Regions from separate parts of the Acinetobacter sp. ASP199 genome, predicted to be linked through region 2. Evidence: predicted binding sites of a transcription regulator. Region 2 holds the regulator's gene; the other holds the start of a gene.
The links. The regulator PhoB, encoded in region 2, activates phosphate uptake and scavenging genes when phosphate is short. The targets are predictions, from matches to a motif close to TGTCATNAANCTGTCATAA.
Positions count from the first base shown of each region.

Region 1: a site for PhoB is predicted at 3,441-3,459, ahead of IHE35_RS03790 (inorganic phosphate transporter). Genes of this name have one in related genera too.

Region 1 covers NZ_CP062182.1:807,714-820,717, forward strand. Annotated here, with positions in the region: gene metH (methionine synthase) at 1-2,990, opposite strand, end outside; gene IHE35_RS03790 (inorganic phosphate transporter) at 3,507-5,126, shown strand; gene IHE35_RS03795 (hypothetical protein) at 5,346-6,887, opposite strand; gene IHE35_RS03800 (rhomboid family intramembrane serine protease) at 7,527-8,144, opposite strand; gene nfuA (Fe-S biogenesis protein NfuA) at 8,305-8,943, shown strand; gene IHE35_RS03810 (FepA family TonB-dependent siderophore receptor) at 9,188-11,440, shown strand; gene IHE35_RS03815 (hypothetical protein) at 11,475-12,482, opposite strand; gene IHE35_RS03820 (alpha/beta hydrolase) at 12,497-13,004, opposite strand, start outside.
Region 2 covers NZ_CP062182.1:2,914,011-2,927,014, reverse strand. Annotated here, with positions in the region: gene IHE35_RS14055 (GGDEF domain-containing protein) at 1-596, opposite strand, end outside; gene IHE35_RS14050 (GGDEF domain-containing protein) at 797-2,101, opposite strand; gene IHE35_RS14045 (pirin family protein) at 2,592-3,539, shown strand; gene IHE35_RS14040 (OsmC family protein) at 3,569-3,967, shown strand; gene IHE35_RS14035 (glutathione S-transferase) at 4,090-4,737, shown strand; gene phoR (phosphate regulon sensor histidine kinase PhoR) at 4,795-6,153, opposite strand; gene phoB (phosphate regulon transcriptional regulator PhoB) at 6,178-6,888, opposite strand; gene IHE35_RS14020 (TetR family transcriptional regulator) at 7,101-7,778, opposite strand; gene IHE35_RS14015 (SDR family NAD(P)-dependent oxidoreductase) at 8,001-8,846, shown strand; gene IHE35_RS14010 (LLM class flavin-dependent oxidoreductase) at 8,995-10,365, opposite strand; gene IHE35_RS14005 (MATE family efflux transporter) at 10,537-11,901, opposite strand; gene IHE35_RS14000 (methionine aminotransferase) at 12,024-13,004, opposite strand, start outside.

The sequences.
Region 1 (13,004 bases), 940 kb from region 2:
TCGAAACGTTTATTCTCAATGATGTCTTTCAGCATTGCTTGCGCATTTTCAAACAAATCACGTGCTGCTTCGCCCACTACTTCATCTTCAAGGATTTTCGGGTATTTACCCGCCAAACTCCAAGAAATAAAGAATGGTGTCCAGTCAAAGTATTCCACCAATGTTTCTAAAGAATAATTGGTGAAGGTTTGCGTACCAATAAAGTTAGGCTTCGCAGGGGCATTCTTGTCAAAATCAATTTTGAAACCGTTTTCAATAGATTCAGCATAAGACAACTTCGCCGCTTTTGGCTGTTTATTGGCTAGACGAGTACGGATTTTTTCATAGTCCGCTGCGTAGTCAGCTGCAAGTTGCGGTTTCATGTCCGCAGACAAGAGTTGAGTCGCAACACCGACTGCACGTGAAGCATCAGCTGTGTAGTACACGCCGTCATTTTGATATTGCGGTGAAATTTTCACAGCAGTATGCGCTTTAGAAGTCGTTGCACCACCAATCATGAGCGGAATATTAAAGCCTTTACGTTGCATTTCTTTGGCAACAAAGACCATTTCATCCAATGAAGGAGTGATTAGACCTGACAAACCGATGATGTCAACTTTCTCATCAATCGCAGTTTGTAGAATCTTCTCGCAGGGAACCATCACGCCAAGGTCAACGATGTCATAACCGTTACAGCCAAGTACCACGCCCACAATGTTTTTACCAATGTCATGTACGTCGCCTTTTACGGTTGCAAGCAAGATTTTACCTTTGGCTTCGCCTTGGGTTTTTTCTGCTTCGATGAACGGGTTCAACCAAGCCACGGCTTGTTTCATCACACGTGCAGATTTGACTACTTGAGGTAAGAACATTTTGCCGGCACCAAATAGGTCGCCAACCACGTTCATACCTGCCATGAGTGGTCCTTCGATCACATCAAGAGGACGTGCAGATTTTAAACGTGCTTCTTCGGTATCTTCATCGATGTACGTTGTAATGCCTTTGACTAAGGCATATTCAAGACGTTTTTCAACAGGCTCGTTACGCCATTCAAGGTTTTCTTCGGCTTTCTGTGCGCCTGCTTGACCACGGTATTTTTCAGCCACAGCAAGTAATTTTTCAGTCGCTTCTTGACCGCTTGCGCCTTGGTTACGGTTCAGCACGACATCTTCAACGGCTTCTTTCAGTTCTGCATCAATGTCATCGTAAATCGCAAGCTGACCTGCATTCACGATCCCCATGGTTAAACCTTGTTGAATACCGTGATACAAAAACACTGCATGAATCGCTTCACGTACCGGTTCATTACCGCGGAACGAGAACGATACGTTAGAAATACCGCCTGAAATCATCGCATTCGGTAAGTTTTGTTTGATCCAACCTGTTGCTTCAATGAAGTCCACGCCATAGTTGTTGTGTTCTTCAATACCCGTTGCCACCGCAAACACGTTCGGGTCAAAGATAATATCTTCAGACGGGAAGCCCACTTCGTTGACTAAGACATCGTACGAACGCTTACAGATTTCTTTTTTACGTTCTGCTGTGTCAGCCTGACCATCTTCATCAAAGGCCATCACGATCACGGCTGCACCGTACTGACGGCAGAGGCGGGCACGTTCTACAAACTCGTCATAACCTTCTTTTAATGAAATCGAGTTTACAACCGCTTTACCTTGGACGCATTTTAAACCCGCTTCGATGATTTCCCATTTCGAAGAATCAAGCATGATTGGCACGCGAGAGATATCTGGCTCAGATGCGATCAGATTCAAGAAGTGCACCATTGCAGCTTGTGAATCGAGCATGCCTTCATCCATGTTGATATCGATGATCTGCGCACCGGCTTCAACTTGTTGACGTGCCACGTCTAAAGCTTCAGTGAAGTTACCTTCTTTAATCAGGCGTAGGAACTTTTTAGAACCGGTCACGTTGGTACGTTCACCCACGTTTACAAAGAGTGAATCTTTAGTGATGTTAAATGGTTCTAAACCACTTAAACGACACGCAGGTTCAATTTCAGGCACTTGACGAGGAGCAATACCTTCAACCGCTTGTGCAATTGCACGAATATGGTCAGGCGTTGTACCACAGCAACCACCCGTGATGTTGATCAAGCCACTTTCCGCAAATTCTTTAATAAATGCTGCGGTTTCTTCAGGGGTTTCATCATAACCACCGAAGGCATTTGGTAAGCCCGCGTTTGGATGCGCAGAAACAAAGGTATCAGCAACGTCAGACACCGTTTTTACGTGTGGACGCATTGCATCTGCACCAAGGGCACAGTTAAAACCAATTGAGATTGGTTCTGCATGACGCATTGAGTTCCAGAATGCTTCAGCGGTTTGACCTGTTAATGTACGACCCGAGGCATCAGTAATCGTACCTGAAATCATAATTGGTAACTCGATTCTGAGTTCTTTAAACACTTCTTTGACTGCAAAGATCGCAGCTTTGGCATTTAAGGTATCGAATACGGTTTCGATGAGGATGATGTCCGCACCACCTTCAATCAGCGCTTTAGTTGATTCGATGTAATCTACTTTTAATGCATCAAAAGTAATGTTACGGAACGCAGGGTCATTTACGTTTGGTGAAATAGACGTCGTACGTGACGTTGGACCAATGACACCTGCCACAAAACGTGGTTTTTCAGGTGTTGAATATTTGGCGCAGGCTTCTTTTGCAAGACGAGCAGCCGTACGGTTAATTTCAGGAACCAAATCTTCCATATGGTAATCCGACATAGAAACGCGTGTACCGTTAAAGGTATTGGTTTCAATGATGTCTGCACCGGCTTCTAAATAAGCTTCGTGAATACCCTGGATAATGTGTGGTTGCGTCAGAACCAATAAATCATTGTTGCCTTTAAGGTCGTATGCCCAGTCAGCAAAACGCTCACCCCGATAATCGGCTTCTTCCAGTTTATGGCGTTGGATCATGGTACCCATCGCACCATCGATCACTAAAATTCTTTTGGCAAGAAGTTCTTTAAGGGTGGCTAGTGTGGACATTCAAACTTTCTCAGCAGGAATCAAAAACGGCAATAATCTTAACAGATTAGTGCGCAGTTTTCTGTAGCCATTATTCAGAATGCTGGATATGACTGATATGAAAATCTGATAAGCGGATTAAACTGTGCATAGAAAGCTGAAAACAGATAGAAAACTGAAAGCTTGAAGGTGATTACGAAGGAATTTGACCAAAAATAAAATGTAAATGAGTTTTCATGAAAATGTCATATTGCTCGGGCAAGATTGATTCAAGCATGACAGGCTCAGCAAGATGACAGTTCCGAGGGAATGATCAATTTTATTGCAAAACATGAATAAAGTTGACTGGATAGACGGTTCTTATTCTAATAAGTTTTTGTTTCTAAAATTTTAATTTTAAGATTTCAGCATATAGCTACAGGATGAACGGCAGCAAGAAAGTCTAAAAAATTGGCCTATATGACGGCGCTTTGTCATATAATTGTCACAATTAAACTGAACAATAAGGGGATTCTTGAATCCTCTATTCCTGCTTGCATGAATTCTAATCAAACTCCCTCAGGTTCAGCCCATCAGTCGTCTTCACATAAGTCGACCAATGTGCATGTGCCAACACCGAAATTTTTTATGCCGGTGTTTCTGACTGTAATTATTTCTACGCTGATTTATATCGGCTTCCAGTTGACTTCAGACCTGGCGCATGTTCCACCAATCGGTCTGTATTCGATGATTCTTTTAGCCACAGCGCTGTTTATTGCGCTGGGCTTTGAATTCGTCAATGGTTTCCACGATACCGCCAACGCGGTTGCCACCGTAATCTATACCAACGCATTGTCTGCACCGGTTGCAGTCATGTGGGCAGGTTTCTGTAATTTCCTTGGGGTAATGGTGGCCAGTGGTGCCGTTGCTTACGGGATCATTGCATTACTGCCTGTTGAACTGATCATGAATGTTGGCACGGGTGCCGGCTTTGCCATGGTCTTTGCCATGCTGATTGCTGCCATTTTGTGGAACCTAGGCACGTGGTTCTTAGGAATTCCAGCATCGAGTTCACATACTTTAATCGGTTCGATCCTCGGTGTGGGAATCATGAACTACATTCTGCATGCAGGAAGTGGTGCATCGGGTGTGGACATGGAACAGGTGATGAAAGTCGGTAAAGCACTGTTATTTTCACCTTTAATTGGTTTTGCTTTTGCAGCCATTTTGTTCTTGTTGGTGAAAAAAATCTTCAAGAAACAAGTTGAATTATTCCAACCCCCTGAAGGCAACAAGCCACCACCACCACTGATTCGTGCTATTTTGATCTTTACGTGTACAGGCGTAAGCTTTGCACATGGTTCAAATGATGGTCAAAAAGGTATGGGCTTAATCATGCTGATTTTGATTGGTTGTGTACCGTTAGCTTATTCACTCAATAAAAATTTAGATACACAACATATCCAGTCTTTTGGTGAATTATCAGCACAAACGGCTGATGTGATTTATCCAAATCATGCCGATATTGAAGACGAAAAAGCACGTCAAATCATTACGACTTATATTCAAACCAAAGAAATTACCCCTGAAGTTGTACCTGCCTTGGCAAGTTTAACTGATCATTTGGGTGATAAAGTGGGCAGCTATACCAGCATTAAGGATGTACCTGAAGCACAGGTATCTGAATTCCGTAACGATATGTATTTAAGTACCACTACATTCAAACGTTTAGATAAAGCAGAAGCTTTACCGGTGATGACTACTGAACAGGAAAAAACAGTAGATCAATACCGTGATAGCCTGGATTCATTCTTACAATACATCCCAACATGGGTGAAAGTTGCAGTTGCACTGGCGCTAGGTCTAGGTACGATGGTCGGTTGGAAGCGTATTGTGGTGACTGTAGGTGAGCGTATCGGTAAGCAACACATGACTTATGGTCAAGGGATGTCTGCTGAGCTTGTCGCAATGTCGACTATTGCAGCAGCAGATGGTTTTGGTATGCCAGTATCGACCACGCATGTATTGAACTCTGCGGTTGCAGGTACCATGGTTGCAAATAAATCAGGTCTAAATTTTCAAATGGTGAAAACCATTCTGTCAGCATGGATCTTTACTTTACCTGCAACCATCTGTTTGTCAGGCGGTTTGTACTGGTTACTGTTAAAAGTTTTTTAAGAAGATTTAATATTAAAATGCTGCCTCGGCAGCGTTTTTTTATGGGCGATTTTTACCTCTTCCTAACCCTCACTTGCGCTTCGTTTTAAAAGCGGTGCTTTAAAACTTGCTCAGGAGATGAGAATCCTCAGCATATATTCTGAGTTCGCAAGGGTGAGGGGATAAACATTAAATAAAAGTTTATCTAACGTAGAAGAAGTCTCGAAAGAAGGAACTAAATTACTTGTTCAACTTGCCCAACAAACCTTTTGGCAACTTATCCGTCGCAAAACCGTATAATGCAGCAAACGGTAGCGCAGTACGTGCCAGATAAGCCACACGCCATAAACCGCCATGATTCGCACCAGACATCATCAACTCTAAAGGATGATTCAATTTCACTTCTGGGTTCGCTACAGATTCAGAATTACGCAGATCATAAATCCACAGTGCAGCCATAATCGCATTGGTAGTTTCTGGCGCAAAAGCTTCGACATCAAATAAGCTTGCACCGTTAAATGCAGCCTTCAAAAGTGGGTTTTTGGTGACAGAATATGTCGTTGTCGATGGCGCAATATTAATACTGACACGTTGACCGTTGGCACGCGCGAGAGTCGCACGCCACTGCTGGATCCGTTTTGCCAGCGCATAGTTTGGACCTTGTTCTACAACCAGACAGTCGCATACGCCGTAGGATTTATCACCGACTTTAAATAGCTCCTGTTCATTCTTCTTAAAGAAATGCTTGCGTGAAATCAGGGAAATACTTTTGGTTAAAGTGCTTTCCAGTTTAGACAATTGCTGATATTTGCTTTGTGATGCTTGTACGACTTCTTCCGGCACGGCATAAACATCAGTTGGGGTACACATATACATCAGGCTGGTATTGGCTTTCTGTTCGCTGACATGTTTCATGATTGCATCCATCGCCATGGAAACACGCACATGCTTTTCACCATCCAGATAGGCAATTGCCGCCAGATCCAGATTCTGCTCGAATTGAATGAGCCATTGGGTAATTTCAGGAATTTGGGTCAGCAGGTTGGCACCGAGCTTTTCTTTTAGAACTTCAATCGAAGTATCAGCAGGCAGTGCTTCAACTGAAGGTGCATATAAAGTGGCATTACCCTGACTTACGGTATCTAGAATCTTGCCCCAGACACGGGTATTGGGCAGGTCAATCGCTACGATATTGGCTTTCCATTTAGATAGCCAGGTCAGAGGACCTGCTTCAGAGGCAGCACCGAACAGCACTGTGGTACGATCCGACAAGTTAAACCATTCCGGATGGGCAATACATTCACGCAAAGCATTCGCATGGCTAGGTTCAACAATCCCTCGCTCTTCCCAAGACTGGATCTGGTCCAGCAAGGCTTGTCCTTGCAGTTTCTGGCCATGATAAGGTACATACCATTCTGGCGCTTTTTCTGACTGACCTTTCAGCTGAAAAGTATTCAGATTTTTAGCAGGCAAAGACATCACGTCTTTGAGCAGATATTTCTGACCATCACGATAAAATTCAAAGCTGGCATGAGCAGTTTCCAGACCCTGTTTGGCAATGCTGAGTGCTGCACCCTGAGAGCGCAGTCCATCTTCAACCAGATGTTTAAAGTGAACTGGATATTGTTTACGCCAGTTTTTTTCCTGTTGTGCTGCGCTGGCATGCACAGGATCAACAGCACCTAAAGCTTCAGAAATGATATTGCGGCCAATTTTTGATGTGCTAGGTTTTTGTTGTGAAGCAGAAATAGGGAATTGAAGACCGTCTGGGGAATTGGACATGCAAAATATCTCGCGATTTACAGCAATTAATATACAGATGTATACATTATCGCTGCAAAATTCAGTCCAAGGTTGGCAATATATGACATCCTGACTTTTAAAATTATTACGAGATGTTTCAAGTAAAAAGGAAGATTCAAGCTTTTTGTATCGCTTGCTTAAGAATGAATTCGCAGTCCCCTTGATCAGCTCTTCAAACATGAAGGCTGTATTGTCCAGATCGGCGCCTGTAATGTATCAGCATCTGCATTCACATAGATAACTTTCTTTCCTGTCAAAGCTTGGGCATTTTTCAGTGTAGGGTGTTTTTGAATATTATCCTGAGCCCTATATTTCTGGGTATTCACTGCACCATGATCCAAGACAATGATGTAATCCGGATTCTTCTCGACTGCTGCTGCAGTCCGCTACACACGTTCCTCAGGTATTTTTAATGCTTCCGGAGAACCTGTTTTAGCATGAGGTACATCAGATTGTTCAGATAAATCTAAAAACGGTTTCAGGCCACCGAGTTTATAAACAAAGTCAAAGTTGTAATTTTCTCTTTACTGAGTACGCATGCCAATACACAAGTACGTTCAGTCAGATTGGCAATATATTTTTAAAAGGGATATCTCTATCCCTTAATGAATAAAAGAATTAAAAGGGAAGTTGAGTCAGTTTATTCAGGAAGTGTGGAATAAGTCGAGGTTCCAGGATAATAGTCATAATCACACCATAAGCCGCCCCCCAAAGATGAGCACTGTGATTGATATTGCTGTTCCCGCGTTTGCCAGACCAGACACTATAAGCGACATAAAGCACTGCAAAAATAATCGCAGGCACAGGAATAAAGAACACGAAAATCAGTTTCCATGGCTCAAACAGAATATAGGCAAATAGCACTGCTGATACTGCACCCGAGGCCCCCAGACTTGCCCAGCGTGGATTATTTTTATTTTGCAGATAACTCGGAATAATGGCTGCAATCAGACCACCCAGATAGAACAGGACAAAGCCCAGATCATAAAGATACTGGCGATAAAAGCTCTCGATAATACTGCCAAAGAAGAACAGCGTAATCATATTGAACAGTAGATGTGTGCCATCTGCATGAATAAAGCCATGCGAAATAAAACGGTCATACTGACCACGTTGAATTGCCGGTGGCCAGAAAATCAGACGGTTCATGACCTGCTCTTTGGAAAAAGCAACAAAAGAGATAATGCAGGTAATCAGAATAAGGGTAACGGTATGATTAAAGGGTAAATGCAGCATAGACGGCAGTTCTAATTCTGAAGTAGTGATCCCTAATCTTGCCATTATTCTGACATTTAGGTAGTACTTTTATAATAAATCCGACAATTTTAGTTGAAATTTTAAATTTACCCCGCATCTTCAGTTAAAATAGCAGCTTCAGCTTGAGGAAATTATTGTTATGTCGACTGAGAACAGCAGCACTGCAGTTACAGAAGAAATTCCAAATCTATTGATTACACCGACTGCACAAGAGTATTTAAAGGATCTACTGGAAAAGCAAAATACACCAGGTATTGGTGTACGCGTTTTCGTGGAAAATCCTGGTACACCGCGCGCTGAATGTTGCATGGCTTATAGTGCACCAGATGAAGTTGTACCGACAGATTACAAACAGGATTATCCAGAATTCCCTGCGTATATCGATGCTCCATCTATTCCTTATTTGCTTGATGCAGTAATTGATTACAACAAAGACCGTTTTGGTGGTCAGCTGACTTTCCGTGCGCCAAACTCTAAAGTGCCACGCGTAGGTCCTGATGCATCTGTAGAAGAGCGTATTACTTACGTGCTTCAGTCAGAAATTAACCCGGGTCTGGCAGGTCACGGTGGTAACTGTGCACTGGTTGAAGTCAAAGAAGACCCAGAAAAAGGTTTAACCGCTGTACTTAAATTTGGTGGTGGTTGCCAAGGCTGTTCAGCAATTGATATCACTTTGAAACAGGGTGTAGAAACAACGCTAAAACAGCATATTCCTGAATTGATGAATGTGGTTGATGAAACGGATCATAGTCAATCTGAAGGCGCTTATATGAAATAAGCCTTTTGCCAGCTAAAAATAGCCTCCATTTTGGGGCTATTTTTTTGCCTCAATTTTAATCATTTGCACATGCTGCATGGGTGGTACGTGATTGATCGATCAATAAAACCTAAAATGAGGTGAAAAATAATCGCAAATATAAATGAGAATGATTATTAAAACTATTTGCATATGAGGTGTTGGTTGTTACAATCCGCAACAATTAGAACATGATCTCTTCATAAATAGGCTTGGGTATACGGGTATGACAACACCATTTATAAAATCGACGTTGGCTTTTGCAGTAGTTTCAGCGATGGCTGTAAGTGTTCAAGCGCAAATTAATGTAGCAGAACAACAGGACGCGCAGACAGATACTGTAAAGATGGAAACCATTGTTGTAAAAGCGGCCAAAGATGAATTAAAACAAGCTGCTGGATTATCTGTAATTGGTGAAGAAACTTTAAAAAAACAACCAGTATCTAATGATATTGCTGAAATTGTTAGAAAAATGCCTGGTGTAAACCTGAGTGGTTCATCAACCTCAGGACAACGAGGTAACCAGCGTCAAATTGATTTACGTGGTATGGGACCAGATAATACTTTAATTCTAATAGATGGTCGCCCAGTTACATCTCGGATGGCAGTGCGTCCAGGACGTGCAGGTGAAAAAGATACGCGAGGGGATTCGCAGTGGGTACCACCAACTTCTATTGAACGTATTGAAGTATTAAGAGGACCGGCAGCTGCACGTTACGGTTCAGGTAGTATGGGTGGTGTCGTAAATATCATCACGAAGTCACCAACTGAACAAGAAGCCTCTATTAATGGCTATTACGAAATGCCTGAAAGCGATTTAGAGGGGCAATCTTGGCGTACCGGGATTAATCTTGCGGGTCCGGTTACCGAAAAATTATCGTATCGAACAACTCTTGGCTATAACAAATCAAAAGGTGACGATCCTTACATCAATAAAAATGATGCTATTAATGGCAGTGTGGCAGCAGGTTCTGAAGGGGTTGAGAATATTGATGCACGTCAGTTGTTTGAGTATGTGATTGATACGATGAATACCGTAGGTGTTGAAATAAATTACTCAAATCAAAGTAACCTATGGGCGGGTGATGCTCAGTTCCAATCTGTGAATGAAAATTTAGTCAATGCATTAGAAGGAGAAAAAACCAATGAAATGGAACGCTATGGTATTTCTCTAATCCACCGTGGGGATTACGCTAACAGTAAAAGTAATAGCTATATTGAATATAACCGAACTGACAATACACGATTACAAGAAGGTAATAACGGTAGGGGAGAAGGTCAAATTCAAACATCAAATATAGAAACTCCTATTTGGAATACGGCTAAATTTGAAACCCTGAATGCTAAATCTGAATGGGATTTATTTTTTAAGCGTCACACATTGACTGCAGGCGCGGAATTTCGTGGTGAACGATTGCATAATCCATTGGTAGCGCAGTCAGACGATTTACCTTTTGAAGGAGGTTTCGGCGAACTTGAACTAGAACAAAGTAAGCGAGATCCAAATACAGAAGCTTATACAGTCGGTTTATATTTTGAAGATAATTTTCAAATTACACCGGATTGGTATATCACACCAGGCTTACGTTTCGACTATCACAATCAAGCGGGAAGTAATTGGTCACCAAGCTTAAATAGTACATGGCAGTTTAGTGAAAATTGGTCGGTAAAGGGCGGTATTAGCCGTGCCTTCAAAGTTCCAAACCTTTATCAACTAGACCCAAATTATATTTATTATACAGGAGGGAATGGTTGTCCGAGCTGGGTTCCAACAAATCAACGTGGCTGTCATGTATTGGGTAATCCAGATCTTGAAAGTGAAGTATCTTGGAATAAAGAAATTACGTTTACTTATGATGATGGGACAGGATTAAACGCAGGCTTAACATACTATCGTAATGATTATGAAAACCGTGTTGCAGCAGGTGATACACCTGTGGCTTTCGTGAATGTTGACCCGAGTCTAAATAGTGATCGTCCAAGCCGAACATTATTCCAGTGGGAAAATCAAGGTGAAGCAATTATTGAAGGGATTGAAGCCTTTGTACAAGTTCCTTTAACAGATAACTTAAAGTGGAATCATAACTTTACAGGTAATATTCGTTCAGAACGTAAAGATAATGGTGAACCCTTATCTCTGATTCCCAAATATACTTTTAATACCAGTTTAGATTGGGATATTAATGATCGTTGGAATGCGAATGTGATTGCAAGTTATTACGGTGAAATAGAAGCTCCGAAAAAATCAGCAACTACAGGTGAGGATCTTGCAGAGGAAAGTTTATTAGATCGTGATGAATATGTATTGGTGAATTTGAATACAAATTATCAAGTGAATGATCATTTAGCCTTAGGTTTGGGTGTTAAAAACTTGTTCGATGAAGAAGTGAAACGTGAAGGAACTGCTAATAATGCGGGAGCCCGTACTTTCAATGAGCCAGGACGAGCTTATACATTTAATATTAAATATAACTTCTAAGCGATAGTAAAAAGCCACCTCTCGGTGGCTTTTTTTATTCTTCAATCCTTAAGATGTTCAGTGTATTTTCCGAATAATAGAACTGTTCCAGATAGGCACGTGCGCGTGCGCGTAAATGACCTTGTGAAATCATCTGCTGAATGACAGGAACCAGTAATTCATATAATTCATGTTGAATCAATGATTCATCGATATTCAGATCACGCAGTAGCAGATCAAAAGTGTGCTCCTGATTACGCACATACCAAGCGTGCACGCCATCTTGTATCTGCTGTTGTAGATAATCAGTTTGGCGCATGTGATCCCAGATCTCATGGCCCAAATTCACAGTCTGGGTCAGGTCTTGTACTTCAATATAATTCTTTAATACGGACAGAGGCATATCTTTGATTTTATGCCAGAGATTCGCTTGAAAATGATAGAGTTTTTCATCATCAAAGTGCTGGTTCAGCACATGCTCACTCATTTGGCTAAGTTTTAAAATATTTTTTTGCAAATAACGGGCAACTGTATTGTCCAGACTGCTATCCGTGACATTTTCCAGTACAGACTTGCCCATTTTCATAAAGCGAGAAACACCGGGTACGCTTTTGGCAATTACCGAATTATCCAGATAATCCTGAATTGAATGCTGGATCAGCTGACTGATCATGGCAGAAAAGGCAGGGTTGTTGACCATTTTCTTGATCAGGCGCTGACGATGGCCACTTTTACTTGCGACATACTGAGCAATCTTATCAATAGTCAGTACAGGAATCACATCGGCAATCTTGGTATTGTCATTTGCAGGGTGGACCAGAGCAAAACGGATATGTTCTGCAATCTGTTCAATCAGAAAAGAGCTGGCAGCTGTGCCTAATATTTGTTTTTGTAATAGCTGGTTAATTTGCATCGGATTCCACAGATCTTTTAGTGTCTGTTTGCGGAACCACAGATAGAAAGCCTGAAACTCATCTTGAATCGTTTCAGATTGAGCAAATGACTGATCTAGAAAGTCGAGCTGAGCGTCGATCAATTGCTCAATCATAGGGTGTTTCTGCATATTGATTCTAAAAGTTAATTTAAAGGGATGAGTTTATCAGCAAGTGGATTTTTTAGGGTCTGTGTCTTTGCAAGGAAAGGTAAATAATACTGCGCAACCTGTCTTTCTGCTTCAAGAATCGGTATATGGCCGACATTGTTCAGAATCACAGGTGTTTCAGCGCGTTTAAATAAGGAATGTAGCTCTTTAGCCACTTCAACATTAATAATACGATCCTGCTTGCCCCATAGAATCAGTGTTGGCGCTTCTACAGTACGGGTCAAACGAGCAAAAGTTTCCGGGGTATAGATCCGGCTCAGCATGATAATTTGATCAATGGCTTTGCTGGTCTGCTCGGAACGGGAAATCAGCAGTTTTTCCTGGGCATGTTTTAACTGATCTGAGAGAGCAGGCGGGTGCTGCATCAGTTTATGACTGACATCTTCCAGATCTCCCGGTTTGCTCACAATCAGATTTTTTAGCGCATGTGGGTCACGCGTATAGCGCGTATTGGCATTTTTATAGATTCCGGCACTATTGAGT
Region 2 (13,004 bases):
TTCCAGCTGATATAGATACTAAAACTGAGCACCGGCAAGTAAATTAGAGAAAACAGAACCAGCTGTTGCAGATCACCTTTAACATTGAAATACACACCGATATATATCATGAGGGTAATCAGGGCTGAGATAATCAGGGAAGGCTTGAAACGGATATGTACACTTAAATTTGCCAGAACGATAAAGATTAGAGAGGAATATTGATAGATCAGGTTATAAGGGCTTTCTGACTGATTTAAATTAAAAAACCAGACCGCACTGGCACCAATTATCGAAGTGGGTAGCAATAGATCAAAGAGTGCTAAATTCCGGCTATACTGGTACATCCACACAGTGATCAGGGTCATGACTGAGGTAAAACCCAGTTTGGTCACAAGCAACAGGGTATGGATGTCACGAAGTACATAAATATCCGCAAAGGTATAAGAAGCATAAGCAAACTGTGCAAACAGATTCACCTGTAGCAGATATCTCAGATGCAGCTTTTTTTGGTGGGAATAATAGGCAGATTTTAATGGCTGAGGAATACGAACCAGAGGATCTTTAAGCGCCTGCTGAATCAGAAGACGTGACTCCTTATGATATTCCTGTGGCATTCAGCCTTCCCCATAAGAAAATAAAATTCTTTATACATTAAATAGTGTATGAATTTTATTCTATTCCTTAAAAATTCACTTTAAAAGTAGTCATCTACAATAAATATGTTCGGTTACAAAAAAAGGTGATGAATAAAAAGGAAAAAACCTGAGATAGGTTGGATTTACCGTTCATGTGTTTAAGTCACTTTTATGATGGATCATAAGTTAATATATTTTTCATTATAAAAATTCTGTGAATCAGATTGAAATGGTGAACTCATATCTGGATGATAAACCTCAGTTCGGTTGCGTCCACTCTTCTTGGCAGCATAAAGTGCCACATCTGCTTTTTTAATCAGGTCATCCAGATCCTGGGTAGGGGATTCCAATTCCGCAATACCAATTGAAACCGTAAATTTCAGTACAAGCTTAGGCTGGGCATAGAGATACTGCTGCTGAATTGAATTACGAATGCGCTCGGCGATCACCAAGGCATCCTGCAACTGTGTATCGGACAGCAAGATAATAAATTCCTCACCACCAAAGCGTGCCAGTACATCACTATGGCGCATTTCCTTACGCGCTGTATCTGCAATCAACTGCAGTACCCGATCCCCAACATCATGGCCATAGTTATCATTGATCTGCTTGAAATGGTCCACGTCAAACATCAGCAGGCAGGTACTCGAGTATCTTGGCCAGTCATGAATATAGTTTTCTGCCAGATGAACAAAATGCCGGCGGTTATAGAGTTGGGTGAGTTCATCAGTATGGGCGAGATTACGCACCATATGGTAGTTCCATTCATCTAACAGGGTACGGATAAATGCACGACGGGTATGCAGGATATTGTTCCAGTTAAAATATAAGCTAAACAGCAACACTGGGCTAAACACAACGATAAAGATAAAAGCTTCCGATAAGGTCATCAGCTGGGTCATCGCGATCAGAACCAGCAGGCTGATTAGGACCGAACAATACAGTGCAACCTTAAATTGAACCTTGATGCAGAGATTGGTAATCAGAATAAAAATGGATGCGGCATATAAATAATTTGCTACATGCGGGCTGGTAGAAGAGAGCAGGAACAGGATCCATACGCCAGCGCAAAGTGTCGTCCCTATCGGCAGGATCAGATCGAGTAGACGAATGTCCTGACTGTATTGAAACAACAGTTCACAGACGATCCAAACGGCCAAGACCAAAGTCACCCGAGTAAACCCTGAAACCATCATCAGGTCAGGGATAATAAAGATATCGGCAAAGAAATATAGCAAGAACACCAACTGTGCCAGTAGGTGGATCTGACGCAGACTATGGCAGTTATGCCGGTACAGATAGTCATAAAAATGTGACTGGAATTGCACAGGAATATGGGCGTGCCGATCCACAAGTGCATCTTCTAGCACCTGACGGTTCTTCAGGTCATTCTCGGAAGCTTGCAATTGCTCCAAAGAATGCCTATTGAAACTCTGCAAGGAAGCCTGCGTATTTGCATGCATCCTGCCATCGACAGTCGTCATTTTCCAATCCTTTAAGAATTCGCCCATATTATGAGCAAATTTAGGGGGCAGGAAGCTATAGTCAATCGGGTAGATTGCGACGTATGGAGAAGGAAAAAGTAACAAAACATTTTATCTGTAACAGGGGAAAGCCAAAACTAAGATATTATTGAATTAATTATTTGATTTTATTTAATAAAATTATAATTTAATCCTGTTTCACGTGAAACAATCAGGGATAATTGTTTGTTGCAGCATGTGTAAATTACAGCTTATTAAAATGGAAAATGCTAAAAATGATTGGGGTGATCTTTGCATAATCGTGACCTTGAATTTTAAGGATAGATTCAAGATCCCAAGTACCCATGAAAACAAGAAATCAGATCAAGTACAGATCAGACAGCTAAAGTTAAAGATTGTTTCAAATATGATAAGCATAATCCTGAAAGTAGCGCTTTTTTCACCAATCTAAATTGCTATGATCTGTTAATCCAGCCGAGTGAGCCAAAACATGTCGAATAATAATGATATCGAACTTTTCAATTCAGATGATTGCACTAAGTATGTCAATCAGTTCATTGCAGAATTTCCATTACGCCGCGCTGAAATTGGTCAGGGGACTGTAATCAAACGTGCGTTACCAAGTCGGCATAAACGCATGATCGGGGCATGGTGTTTTCTGGATCATGCCGGACCTGCGCATTTCCCACAGGGAGATGGCCTGGATGTGGGACCGCATCCACATATTGGTCTGCAGACTTTTACCTGGATGATTGAAGGCACCATGATGCATCATGACAGTCTGGGCAGTGCGCAGTTGCTACGTCCGCGTCAGGTCAATCTGATGACCGCTGGTTATGGCATTTCCCATTCTGAAGTTGCGCCTGAAACTGAAACCAAGATGCATGCCGCACAGCTCTGGATCGCTTTGCCAGATGATATGGTCAATATGGCGCCCGCGTTTGATCATTATCCAGAATTACCTGTGGTTGAAGATCAGGGCATTGAGTTCACGGTACTGGTCGGAGAATATCTGAAGGAAGCATCTCCAGTAAAGGTGCATAGTGAACTGCTCGGGGTGGACCTGTATGCAGCTGAAAGCACCCAGGCAGTATTACCGCTTCATCCTAAATTTGAATATGGTTTTCTGGCACTGGAAGGGACTGCTAGTATCAACGGGCATGAACTGACTGAAGATAATATGGTGATTCTGGAACCGGGTCTGGAACAGGTACATGTCGAGATTCATGCTGGAAGTCGTGTACTGTTGCTAGGGGGCGAACCTTTTGAAAACCCGATTTTGCTGTGGTGGAACTTTGTTGGCCGCACGACTGAAGAATTGAAAATGGCACGTGAGCAATGGATTGCAGAGCATGAGCGATTTGGCTCGATTCCTGCCTATGAGGGACCACGACTTGAAGCACCTGCTTTCCCGGATCACATGCGTCCTTCAAAATAAATGGATAACCATAAAATAAGGAAGAAGAAATGGCTATTATTGCAAGTGCTGGTGTACATAGTCTGGAAACACCGTGGCAGGGGCAGATCAGTCATGGCAATCACCAATATCTGACCGATAAACCGGAAGCTTTTGGTGGTCAGGATCGTGGTCCTGCACCTTATGATTTTCTGCTGGCAGGTTTGATTTCCTGCACCATGATTACCTTGCGTATGTATGCCAGGCATAAAGAGCTGGAGTTGGGAGAGTTTCAGATTGAAGCTGATTTCTTTACCAATCGGGAAGGGCAGGAATGGATCGAACGACGTTTAAGTTTTCAAAACCCATTAGATGAAGGATTACAGCAAAAAATTCTGGAAATTTGTCAAAAAACTCCAGTGACTAAAACTTTGCTACGGAGTCTGGAGATCCGAACCACATTACTTTGATCTCGCCGTATGTAAATGAGGTTAATTGAAATGTAATGTAATTCGTAAAGCATTTCACCAGAACCAGGCACTTTTTGTTATGCTGAATAGGCAATAACACGACAATAACAAAAGAGCCTAACATGCGTATCCTACACCATCTTGAGCAGTCCCGATCGTTCCGTATTTTATGGGCACTGGAGGAATTGGGGCTAGATTATGAAATCAAGTTCCATAAACGGTTGCCTAACTTTTCTGCCCCTTCAGAGTTGAAGATGATTCATCCATTAGGGAAGGCACCGATCCTGATTGATGGTGATCAGGTGCTGGTAGAATCTGCAGTGATTTTACAATATTTGCAGGAAACCTATGATGTCGGCATGGAGTTTCAGCCGCTCAATGCCACCACCAAGCAGCAGTACCGGTACTGGATGCATTATGCCGAAGGCTCACTAATGCCGCTGCTGGTCATGCATCTGGTCATGAACTCCGTTGAGAAGCATACGCCATTTTTGCTGCGTCCTATGGCGCGACAGATTACCAGTGGGATTAAGAGTAAGTTTGTACAGCCGCGTCTTAAAGATCATATTCAGTATCTGGAAAACTACTTGGGCGAGAATGAATATTTTGCTGGTCGATTTAGTTTTGCTGATATTCAAATGAGTTTTCCATTAGATGCTATTCAGACTCGTACTGGTAAACGTTATCCGGCGATTGAAGCCTATCTGGAACGGTTATCCCATCGTCCCGCCTATTTCCGGGCTATGTCCAAAGAAGAAGTATTGAGTTAACCACCCATCAAAAATAAAGGTGCCAAAAGGCACCTTTTTATTGGGATATCGTTTCAATCAGTCTGGAAAACTTAAGCGTTCCTTCGGGAAAATAACTTTGAAAGTAGAGCCCTGATTTTCACGAGAATCAATCTCTAGCTGTGCCTGATGTTGCATCAGTACATGCTTTACAATCGCGAGTCCAAGACCTGTGCCGCCAGTACGTCGGCTACGGTCAGAATCGATGCGATAGAACCGTTCAGTCAGGCGCGGCACGTGTTTCGGGTCAATCCCGATTCCGGTATCTTCCACCACAAAGTAAGCCGATTCACCATCATCATGCCAGCCCATAGTCACCGTACCACCTTTTGGCGTATATTTAATCGCATTGGTGATCAGGTTGCTGAAAGCACTGGCAATTTCCATATCGGAACCAATCAGATCACAATGGCTGTCAATATCCAGATTTAAGGTGTGGCCATAGTCTGCGTTATAGGCTTGGGCATCATCAAATAGCTGGTTCATCAGAGTAGGCATGTCAATAATCTGATTCTTGGCAATATTTTCGTCATTTTCTAGACGAGACAGGAGCAACAAGTCATTGACCAAGGCATTCATACGTCGGGTCTGAGATTGCATCTGGTCAAAAGCACGTTTCCAGCGTGGACTGATATCTTCCTGATCGGTAAAGGTTTCGATATAACCACTGAGAACCGTTAAAGGCGTACGTAGCTCATGTGAAATGTTGTCAACAAAGTCTTTGCGCATCTGTTCCAGATTATGCATCCGGGTCACATCATAAGCGACCAAGACGCGGCTTTCTCCCCCAAAGCGGGTCATCTTGACCTGTACATAATGGCCTTCAAGAATTGAAGACTGAATCTTGAGACCGTCAGGCGCATCATCAATATGATGATAATAATCAATGAAATTTGGCTGAGACAGTAAACTCAGAATATTACGGCTTTTATCTTCAGCACTGATACCGAGCAGACGTTCAGCCGCTGGATTCCACCATTCAATCTGCTGATTTTCATCGATCAGTACCACGGCTTCCTGTAGCGCGCCTAGAGAAGACTGGGCACGATCAATCAGCTCGACCATCTCCGCCTGTACAATGCGTTCCTGACGCTGGGCCTGATAGACATTGAATAGCAGAGCACCCCAGATGCCATTGATCTTGGGTGGTACGTCATAAGGACGATTGGAAATCCAGTCATTGACCAAGTAGAGGGAGCGTATCTGTGTGATAAAAAATGCCACAAAAGCCAGTACGATACAGACCCAGAAATACCCGATCCCATAACCAATCAGGCTACCGATCAACAGGAAAAAGGCCAGAAGGCGTAAATCCTGCTTGGCAAAGTCCCATAAGCTATTGGAGCTTGGCAGTTTATGCCCACGGGCCATTTCAGGAACAGGGTAGGGTTTATACATAAAGCAGGCTTTACCTAAGTCAAATTAACCGAGTGCAACATCAATACGGGTCGAAAAGCGGTAGCCGGTTCCGCGTACAGTCTGTACATAACGGTCGGCACCATACGGTTCCAGCACTTTGCGCAGGCGACGGATATGCACATCAATGGTCCGGTCTTCAATATATACATTGCCACCCCAAACCTGATCCAGAAGCTGGGCACGAGTATAGGCACGTTCTGGATGGGTCATGAAGAAGGCCAGCAGACGATATTCGGTCGGACCCATATCCAGGATAGTATCATTAAAGCTGACACGCTGGCTTGCAGGATCAAGTAGCAAGCCATTGGCTTCAATACTTTTTTCACCATTCAAGCTATTGGTACGGCGCAGTACGGCTTTGATACGAGATACCAGTTCGCGGGTAGAAAATGGCTTGGTCATGTAGTCATCTGCACCAGCATCCAGACCTTGAACCTTATGATCTTCTTCGCCCCGTGCAGTGAGCATAATGACTGGGATTTCTGACAGGGTTTCATCGCGTTTCAGGCGACGGCATAAGTCTACGCCGCTAACTCCACCGGGCATCATCCAGTCCAGCAGGATCAATGCTGGACGCTGATCTACAATCATTTGATGGGCCTGTTTGGCATCTTCTGCTTCTAGACAATTAAAGCCTGCCATATCCAGTGCCGTATGGATCATTTCCCGAATTGGAAGCTCATCATCGACGATTAAAATGTAGTCATCTTTCACAGCGCATTTCCTATAAGTCAACGGTGGACCGTTTTATATTTATGACGAGCCTATTACAAAGATTAATTATGACAGTATCATTGCAGAAAGGGATACTTGCGCTGCTTTCGCAAAGATTTGTGACAATTTAAGTTGCTGAATAGAAGAAAAATATCTGCAATAACACTCGATTGAAAACTAAAAGAGAAATTAAAAAATAATTGCTCTAAACCTTATTTCTTATCTGAAAAAGATTCAAATAGGGCCAGGAAGACAATACTACATGAGGACAAGACCTCTTCCATGGACTGTTTAAAACCGCTCATGACCCAGCGAATCGCGATCTGGGTGACATAACCATTTAAGCCTGTCGATACCAGAGAAATTTCCCGCTCGGAACGGCTCAGATTCGGCATCATCAGCATGACAAAGGCCTGAATCATGCGGTCAAAACGCCCCATGGTTTCGTGAATGGTGGCCTGATTATGCAGTTCCTGCACCAGCATGGCATCGATATAAATAATCCGAGCCATACGTGGATTATCTCGCAAGGTAGTGAGCAGGGCAGTCAGACCAGCTTCGATCATCTTTTTAGGATCAGAAGAGGCTTGCATCATTGCCTGCATGACATTTTGCTGTAATTCATCGATCAATTTCAGGAAGATGGTCTGAAACAGATGCTCACTTTTCTTGAAAGATTCATAGAAATAGCGTTCGGTCAGCTTGGCTTCAGTACAGATATCTTTGACAGTTACAGAAAAAAAACCATGTGTACCGTAAGCCTGAATACCGGCTTCAATCAGCTTTTCCCGGCGTGCCTGCTGGCGTTCAGCCATAGACAGACCTTTAAACTGACGTTCCTTCGCCACTGCTTTTTGTTGTTTTTTCTCAGGAATTACCGAATTGGTCATGGAATGATTAAGCTCATAAGCACCGAAATTTTAGATATCTTACCAATAAATTCCACTTAGACCTATGTCCTTGATCATCAATCTGGATTGTCCTGAATAGACAAGTCATCATGATTGACAATGAGTATTGTCAAAACTATATTGAGGAGAATTACTGCATGAGAAGCACGACAGAACAAGAAATACTGTCCGGGCAGGCAGTTTTATCGATAAGGGAAACTTATGAAAAATTTTAATAATAAAGTTGCTGCGATTACCGGTGCCGGTTCTGGTATTGGTCAGCAATTGGCAGTTTTATTGGCGAAACAGGGCTGTCATCTGGCATTAAGCGATGTCAATGAAGAGGGTCTGGCGAAAACGGTTGAGCTGTTAAAAGATTCTAATGTACGTGTAACGATCAAAAAGGTGAATGTCGCGAATCTTGAAGAAATGCGTACTTGGGCGACTGAGGTGGAACAGGACCATGGCAGCGTGAATATGATCTTCAACAATGCTGGTGTGGCTTTAGGTTCGACTGTAGAAGGCGCGAGTTATGACGAGCTGGAATGGATTGTTGGCGTCAACTTCTGGGGCGTGGTGTATGGTACCAAGGAATTCCTGCCACTGATCAAGAAGACGGGCGATGGTCATATCATCAATATTTCCAGTCTGTTTGGTCTAACTGCACAGCCAACACAATCTGGCTATAACGCCACCAAGTTTGCAGTACGTGGCTTTACCGAATCCTTACGTCAGGAACTGGATATCGAAAACTGCGGTGTTAGCGCGCTGTGTGTACATCCTGGTGGTATTCGTACCAACATTGCCAACGCGGCCAAAATGAATGACAGCCTAAAAGCCTTAGGTATGAATCCTGAAAAGTCTGCACGTAGCTTCAATAAATTACTGCGTTGTCCACCTGAAGAAGCGGCACGTCAGATTCTGGATGCAGTGCAGAAAGATAAACGCCGTCTGCTGATTGGTAATGATGCCAAAACCATCGATCTGATTCAGCGAATTCTACCGACGGGCTATCAGAAGGTCACAGCTTTTGCCACCAAGCTAGGTAAATCGAAAAAATCAGCTTAGGTTGTTAAAAGTTATGAAATTAAAGTCCGCTTATGCGGACTTTTTTATATTTAAACTTTGAAAATGCAAAACTGGCGGCAAGTTTTCTTTATCTAAAAAATAGAAAATTAAACAGTGATTAAAACCGATCTTCTTTATAAAGACTGGTCTAAGAGGCTACAGCTGTATGATGTTGAGCACTGAGGTACTGATTTTCCGGACGTTTCAGCCCCAGGTTTTCACGTAGCGTACTGCCTTCATATTCAGTCCGGAACAGGCCACGGCGTTGTAACTCCGGTACAATGAAATCGATGAAATCATTCAAGCCGGCAGGTGTCGTCGGTGGCAACACATTAAAGCCATCCGCAGCGTCATTTTCAAACCATTCCTGCAACTGGTCAACGACCTGTTCAGGTGTCCCGATCAGTGTCCAGTGACCACGTGCAGAAGCAACATATTCATAGAGCTGACGAATACTGAAGTTATGTTTCTGTGCAATATTGATCATCATTTGCTGACGACTGGATTTGATTTCAATCCCTTCCAGTTCCGGGAAAGGCGCATCCAGATCATAGTTTGAAAGATCAAGATCACCTGCTAAGCCAGAAAGAAGTCCTAAACCCACATCCGGGTGAATCAAGCTGTTCAGCAATGCATATTTTTCTTTGGCTTCCTGTTCGGTTTTAGCGACAAATACCGATACCCCTGGCATTACTTTCAGGTCATCCGCATGACGGCCATATTTGGCTAAACGCCCTTTAACATCCCGATAGAAGGCTTGGGCCTCAGTTAAACTTTGTTGGGCTGTGAAAATGACTTCAGCATACTTGGCTGCCAGTTCACGTCCATCTTCAGACTGACCTGCCTGCACAATGACCGGATAGCCTTGTGGTGGACGAGGGACATTGAGTGCGCCTTGGACATTAAAATATTTCCCTTTATGTAGCGGTTCATGCTGTTTCGCGGCATCAAAGAAATGACCGCTTTCTTTATCGTAGAGGAAAGCATCATCTTCCCAGGAATCCCAGAGTTTCTGCACGATTTCAATAAATTCATCCGCACGCTCATAACGGACTTGGGCATCCGGATGTGCACTAAAACCAAAGTTACGCGCAGTTTCAGTAGAAATAGTGGTTACAACATTCCATGCAGCACGGCCCTTACTGATATGGTCTAAAGAGGCATATTTGCGCGCTAATAGATAGGGTTCTTCATAGGTAGTTGAAGCAGTAGCAATAAAGCCAATATTTTTGGTGACTGCTGAAATGGCAGCAAATAAGGTCACGGGTTCAAAACCGACGACTTTGTCACTGTAGCCTACATTTTTATTATGCTTAGAAGCGCCATGACTCCAGTTAACTGCCAAACCATCGGCAAGGAAATAAGCATCAAACAGACCGCGTTCAGCAGTTTTTGCTAATTCAATTGCATAATCAAGACTTAAATGGTTCTGAGGACGAGACTCTGGGTGTCGCCAACCTGCCGCATGTTGCGAAGTTGTTGGAATGAAAGCACCCAGTTTAATTTGTCGTTTGGCCATGCTGAAATCCTGTCGTTATCATGTATTTCAACAGGTTTATAACAAGGAATAATCTGGTTTAAAAATACGATAAAATTAAATCCTTATACTAAATATGGGATAAGCCTAAGCAGGAAATGTATCTATTTCCAAAAATAGATAAGATCTAAATTTTCAGGTACTTCAACCACCTTAAATCAGCATTTCAATGGTTTTCTTTTTCCAGACAAACTGGTAATACAGTCCTTGCATGATGCATAGACAGACAAAAGCTAGAGCATAGCCATACCAGATGCCTTGCAGGCCCCACCAGCGACTGAATAGATAAGCTGCCGGGACTTCAATCCCGATAATAGCGATAATATTGATAATCATTGGTACCGTCACCGTACCACTGGCCCGCATAATCGAAGCAAAAATCGCACTGGCACCAAAGAACAGAATGGACCAGAGCACGATAAACAGGAGCTGCTGACCCAGTACCACAACCTGTGGATCGGTAATAAACAGGGCCATCAAATATTTTGAGAAAAGATAGGCCAATACCACCAGACTACCTGTGAACAGAATATTCATGCTCAGGGCAGTACGCGTCACTTTATTGAGTAAGTCATTTTTACCTGCACCAATCGCTTGGGCACCAAAAACCGAAGCGGCAATTGCGATAGAAAGTGCAGGGAACTGGATATAATTCAGCACCTGATTCACGGCCCCATAAGCTGCAGTCGCTTCTGCACCATAGCGGTTGACCAAGCCCACAATTACCAAACCTGCCACTGAAGTGGTTACCATCTGCACGCCGGTCGGGATGCCTAATCGCAGAATAATTTTGCTGAGCTGAGGCTGATGACGGATATCTTTCAGCAAAGCCCAGTCTGGCTTGAGGGGATGTTCTTTATAATTTAAATATAATGTTAGAAATAGCAGGACTGCCAGGTTACCGAGGATAGTCGCAATTGCGGGAGAAATAATCCCTATCTTGGGAAAACCAAAATAACCGGCAATCAGAACGGGCGTCACCACCAGACCTACTCCAATCGCCAGGGCAGAGGCAAACAATGCAGTAGTGCTGTCACCCACACCGCGCAGGATTGAAGTATAAATAATATAAATAAAAATCAGTGGGCTACCAGCAAGCATCCATTGCACATAAGGCAGAGACAGGTGCATGACCTCCGGATCAGTCCCGAGAAGCAAAAGGATATCCTCCGTGAAAATGACACCAAACAGGGCAATCAGCGTACCGCCAATCAGGGTCATAAACAGGGTGGAACCAACAACACAGCGGACCTTCTCCAGGTTTTTAGCTCCCCAAGCCTGTCCCACCAAAACGGTTGAACCTGCTGATAAGCCAATCACAAAAGCCATCAAGCAGAACAGGATTGGGAAAAATACTGCAACTGCAGCAATGGCATGTACGCCCAGCATTTGCCCGACAAAGATAGTATTAATGGTGCCGGACAGGCTTTGCAGGATATTGGTCACAACCAGCGGCAGCAGGAAAATAAAAAATGTTTTCCACAGGTTTTGCTGCTGAACCAATGCTTGCTGTGCCATAGGACGTCCTGTTCTTGATTATTAGAGAGGAATAAAAAAATAATTATCAGAAATTTGTAGAAAAATAGCCTTAGCTTTTAGGTAACTCAGGCTAAAGCTATCTAAGTCTTTAAATATTTGAATCAAACTTTGGAAAGAATTTCGCCAGCTTGCAGCAAGGTTTGTTCTTTTTTGGCAAAACAGAAACGCAGTAAACGTAAATCTTTTGGCGGTTGTTTATAGAATACTGACACTGGAATCGCCACGATTCCAAGTTCATGTGCCAGGTACTGACACATATCAACATCTGCTAAGTCTGGTCGAATCTCGCTGTAATCCAGATTCTGAAAATAGGTGCCTTGCGAGGGGGTCCACTGGAAACGTGAATCCTGAATGGATGAATTAAACAAATCACGTTTGGCCTGATAAAAAGCTGACAGCTGGGAAATATGTTCAGGATGTTGTTGTAAATATTCAGCCAGTGCTACCTGAACAGGAGTCACACCGCAGAAACTGGCAAATTGATACACCTGACGGAACAATTTCATTAAGGCCGGGGTCGCTACACAGAAGCCGGTTTTCCAGCCAGTCACATGGAAGGTTTTTCCAAAGGAGCCAATGACAAAACTACGTTCACGCAATTCAGGGAAAGAAAGTGCTGAATGATGTTGAATGTCATCAAAGACCAGATGTTCATAGACTTCATCGGAGAGTACGACAATATTACGGTCACGGATCAGTTCAATCAGCTGTTGCCAATCTGCTTTAGACCAGACACTTCCGGTTGGATTATGCGGCGTATTCACAATAATCATCCGGGTACGGTCATTAATGGCATCTTTAACCTGATTCCAGTCCACCGAGAACTCCGGATGCTGCAGTGCAATATGAATCGGTTTGGCGCCTAAAACCTGTACCGTCGGTGCATAACTGTCATAACTTGGGTCAAAAATAATAACTTCTTCACCCGTACGCACCACCGCCTGAATGGCACAGAAGATTGCAATGGTCGCCCCGGGTGTAATGGTAATTTCCTGAGCAGGATCTAATGACAATTGATCGCGCTGTAAATATAAATCAGCCAGCAAAGCGCGTAATAATGGTAAGCCATCTCCAGGCGCATA